2 regions of the Paenibacillus sp. 2003 genome follow, and region 1 is predicted to be linked to the other one. Evidence: a T-box and tRNA genes for the amino acid it is inferred to sense, from the RefSeq annotation. Region 1 holds a T-box; the other holds one or more tRNA genes.
The links. A T-box is a leader RNA that pairs with one kind of tRNA and senses whether it is charged. The one in region 1 lies ahead of J2X75_RS20250 (valine--tRNA ligase), so its partner is inferred to be a tRNA-Val.
Positions count from the first base shown of each region.

Region 2: it has a tRNA-Val gene. The T-box ahead of J2X75_RS20250 (valine--tRNA ligase) is inferred to sense a tRNA for this amino acid. The anticodon was not compared.

Region 1 is NZ_JAVDTB010000005.1:26,834-29,306, forward strand. It holds gene J2X75_RS20250 (valine--tRNA ligase) at 1-1,209, opposite strand, end outside; T-box leader at 1,271-1,552, opposite strand; gene J2X75_RS20255 (LysM peptidoglycan-binding domain-containing protein) at 1,708-2,473, opposite strand, start outside.
Region 2 is NZ_JAVDTB010000002.1:85,097-87,569, forward strand. It holds gene J2X75_RS12435 (M1 family metallopeptidase) at 1-1,005, opposite strand, end outside; tRNA gene J2X75_RS12440 (tRNA-Val) at 1,195-1,267, opposite strand; gene J2X75_RS12445 (GNAT family N-acetyltransferase) at 1,908-2,351, shown strand; gene J2X75_RS12450 (DUF3892 domain-containing protein) at 2,464-2,473, shown strand, end outside.

The DNA of each region.
Region 1 (2,473 bases):
CCAGTTCAGATAGGTTTTCTCAAAACGATCTGGAACAAAATTAACCCCTTCGCCGCTCTGTTGTTTTTTAATCGCTCTCTCTGCAAGTGGCTTCATCTCAACGAACCACTGTGTAGACAGATATGGTTCAACAACAGCTCCGGTACGTTCACTGTGTCCAACCTGATGCGTGTGATCCTCGATATTGATCAATACGCCCTGCTCTTTCAAGTCAGCAACAATCTGCTTGCGGCAGTCACTGCGATCCAGTCCCTGATACTTGCCTGCCTCAGCATTCATTGTGCCGCTCTCATCCATTACCGTAATTTGAGGCAGATCATGACGAAGACCTACTTCAAAGTCATTTGGATCATGCGCAGGCGTGATTTTAACTGCACCACTTCCGAACTCTTTATCCACATAATCATCAGCGATAATTGGAATTTCGCGTCCAATGATAGGCAGTACAAGTACTTTACCAATCATATCTGCATAACGCTCATCCTTCGGATGAACAGCAACCGCTGTATCACCCAGCATCGTTTCAGGACGCGTTGTTGCCACGGTAACGTAGCCACTTCCGTCTTTGAGGGGGTAACGCAGATGGTACAAGTGACCCTGAACCTCTTTATATTCAACCTCAATGTCGGACAGAGCTGTCCGGTTCACCGGGTCCCAGTTAATGATGCGTTTGCCTCGGTAAATAAGGCCTTTTTCATACAGTTGAACAAATACTTTGCGAACCGCTTGGGACAGACCTTCATCCAGCGTAAAACGTTCACGTGAGTAGTCAAGCGACAGACCCATTTTGCCCCATTGCTGACGAATGGTTGTGGCATATTGATCTTTCCAATCCCATACTTTCTCCAGAAACTTCTCGCGTCCCAGATCATAACGGGTCAGACCTTCTTCACGTAGCTTCTGCTCCACTTTGGTTTGGGTAGCAATACCTGCATGGTCCGAACCCGGAAGCCATAGTGCATCATAACCCTGCATCCGTTTGGTGCGGATCAGAATATCCTGTAGTGTAAAGTCGAGCGCATGCCCGATGTGCAGCATCCCGGTCACATTTGGGGGTGGAATTACAATCGTATACGGCTCGGCATCTTTACGTTGACCGGCTTTGAAATATCCGCGCTCCATCCAGGTGGAGTACCATTTGTCCTCTGCCGCTTTAGGATCGTAAGTGGTCGGCATTTCTGTTGCAGCTGATTTTTTTTCCTCAGACATGTGTCATTCCTCCGTTACTTCATCATCTTCGCCAAAAAAAACAAAAAAAACCTTTCATCCATCAAAGGACGAAAGGTTAGCTTTCGCGGTACCACCTTTGTTTCACGCCTACAGCAAGATAGACTTCACCCTCTGTATATGACGTGACACTTCAAGCAGATAACGGCTGCTACCGGCCCATCCTACCTCAGAAATAAATGACGATAAATCTCATTCATCCCTTGTATTCAAACAGGCAACTCCCGGGCGACTTCGATCAGTTGGTTCCTGCGGAATCTCACAGCGCTGCAATTCCACTCTCTGAAAGGTCATACTGTCTACTACTCCCGTTCCACGTTGTTCTTCAAAAAACCTACACACATCATACCTTGCTCGTGCGCGATAGTCAACCTGACAATAGCGGATAAAGAGCGCTGGAATGCAGGTTTAGGACGAATCATGCAAAAACCCGCAATCCTCAAGGGGATCACGGGCCGTAACGAAGGCTTTAACTGCGAATTAAGGGATGTATAATATCTGACCTTCTTCCACAACCTGCTCAGATAATCGGTTATACAACTGAAGTTCCCTCGTGCTCAATTGATATCGATCTGCAATGGCATCCAGTGTATCTTCTCGCTGAACGATGCACAGTTTCACCTTGCGGAATGGGGTCTGGTCCACGATCGTTCCCAGGAACAGGTTCTTCCATTCCACATCATCAGCTGGATATGTTTCTTCCTGTACCACACCCGCAGGAACCTCATCACCTCGCTCCACTTCAGCATCGCGTGCCGCTCTGCCCGAGGATAACAAGGAAGAGATACCTACGCCCTCTTCTTGCCGTGGCGCCGATTCTTTTTTGCTGCCAAAAGCAACCTTCAGCTCCGGCTTGTCTTCCGTCTCAGCCACAGGTTCAGGAACAAATGTTTCGTTCTGTACGAACTCGTCTACCCCAGTCGCTTCAAAAGACGGCCGATCTTCCTCAGCGTTGCCTGATTCGGACGAAGCAAATACACCTTGCCAGTTCTCCGCCTGTGATTCGCCCGGGACATCGGCAACTGCCTGATTCTCCTGCTGAGGTACAGATCTCGCTGATTCGAAATGCCATACTTCAGGTCCGTCCGGTACATCTGGTGCTGCGAACTCATTAGATGATTGAGCAGCAGGCTCTGTGACTGCTTGATCTGCACTTCTCGAGTTCGCAGGCAATGCATCCACGGAAGGCTCGGACCAACCCGAAGACTCATCTTCCAGAGGCAGCAATGGTTCCGACTCAGGGTAA
Region 2 (2,473 bases), on a different contig from region 1:
CTCTGGATAGGGATACTTGCCATATTTCTCACTATAAAAATCGATGACCTTGAATGCCTGATTAATGTACCGGTCAACTATCTTTTTCTTGGATGGATCATCGTTGTAATAATAGTATTCCACCGTCAGACCGTTACGGGTAGCGCGTTCCACTTGAAGATTAGGACTTGCAAAGAAAACAAACTCCCTCGTATTCTCGGCTACAGCAGACACAATCTTACGTCCATGTTCTGTACTGTCTTGAGTGGTGATCGTGCCCGGCATGGCTACCTGATACTCATCAGGAACATTTAATTGAACTTCAAAGTCCGATGAGGTGTAATAATCGCTCTCAAATGTTCGACTATACGGTGCCTTGTTCCATTGATGCTTAACCTCGTCGTAAACAGACATCACCGGGAACCAGTGCGCACCATTGATCATGTCCTTGTAGTAGGAAACTCGCTGTGAGCCATAGGGTATATTCAACTGAAACTCCAGTTGGAATGATACCGATTCGCCTGGTTGAACGGGCTCTTTCAACTGCACGGTCAACGCTTGGTTTTCCTTATGGAGCTCCAGCGATTGGCTATCTGCTGTTACAGCCTGAATATCGATGCCACCCAGAAAGTCCTCCGCCGTCTTCTCCGGATGATCTTCACTAATCTTTTCATTATGCTGTTGGTACATGCTCGCCTGTGTAGACTTGGAGAGGTTTGCGTCAGCATATGTATGAAGGACCAACTGCTGGAGGGTATCCTTGCTTGTGTTGCGATACGTTACCTTCTCGCTCCCCTGGATCGTCATGTCCTTCTCATTTAATCGAGCCTGGATCTGGTATTGAATCGGGGTCTGCTCTAAAGAGTCTTTCTGTGTTTTATGTATCTTCGTAGATACAGGAGCTGGGTCTGCTTCCGCGGCAATAACCCCCATGTTGGCAAGAGGGGTTGTTGCCAGTATTAAAGCCAGTGTACCCGCGATCCCTACTCTGGCTAACTTTGATGTAAATGGACTTGAATAATTCATAAGTTCTCTCCTTCTTCTGTTCTATCTTGACCTCAGAACCAAGTATAGAAGACGAACCTTACGCTGAATTTATGTTTTATTTAAGTTTTGTTTAAAAAGAGGAGAGAAACTGAAACTATCGCAAATCGCATTCATGTTTGTATGTAAAAAAAAAGAAAAGAAGCCTTACAATGTAAGGCTTCTCATGTATGATCTGTAGTGGGCTCGAACCACTGACCCCTACCCTGTCAAGATAGTGCTCTCCCAGCTGAGCTAACAGATCATGATATATAAATGTTTCCCAATCAAGTAACAGTATCATATCAAGTAACCGTGTTCATTGTCAATGATTTATTTGGTTATAATTCACCCGAAATGGTGCACAATAAAGGAAAGATTACCATTTCTACAACGAGGTGAATTCCCTATGAGAAACTTAACAAAACGGTCAAAATCCAATGAATATACATTTACCAAATGCTTCTTTCTCTTTGCTGGGCTTGTGCTTCTCAGTACAACCGTTACTGGTTGCAGCTTAGAGAGGGATGAACATACAGTTCAATTCCAACAATTACAACAGCCCAATGAAAATGGTGAAGCTCTGCCCGTTTGGCTGGACGTATACTCCAAATCTGTAATTCAAGATGTATATTCTCCGCGAGGAAGCAGTGAAGTCTTGCCGTGAAGGTTAACAGATGAATTACTCATCTTCATCCCACTTGCGTGAGTATGCTTTCTTGGTCACGTAATACAACAGAGCAATCATTGCAGCCGACATTAACAAGGTAATGACCATGATGCCTGTCATGCCCATCACTATCCCCTCCTCTCCCAATATGTTCCAGACTTCACTATACAGGAAAAACATTTTTTTGTATAATTCAGTCTGATATGTCGCGCAAGAGCAGAAAGAAGGAATGGAATTGGCAGCTGAGATTAGTTATGTATCGACAGAAGAACAACTGGAGCAAGCCCTGGGAATTCGCCATCACGTCTTTGTGATCGAGCAACAGGTGCCTGCCGAGATTGAGATTGATCAATATGATGTCATCAGTCCAGATGTGCATCATGTATTGTTAAGTACGGCTGGCCAAGCTGTAGCCACAGGACGTCTGATCTATTACAGCAAGGATACGGCCAAAATGCAGCGGATCGCGGTGCTTGAGTCTCATCGTTCATTCGGTTATGGACGTGTGCTTCTGCTCGCGATGGAGGAGCGAGCACGTGAACTCGGCTTATCCTATTCTGTACTGGATGCTCAATGTCAGGCACAGAAATTCTATGAAAAACTGGGTTATGAAGTGATTTCGGAAGAACCTTTTTATGATGCAGATATTCTGCATGTTCGTATGAGAAAGAGCCTGTAAAACCTCGGCGTTGGCAGGTCTTATCAGCATATGGTGCATACTTCCGAAGAATTCGGATAGGCTAATCAGGTAAGCAGATTCCTATCTCGTCATATAAGGAGAGTGTGACATCATGGATCAAA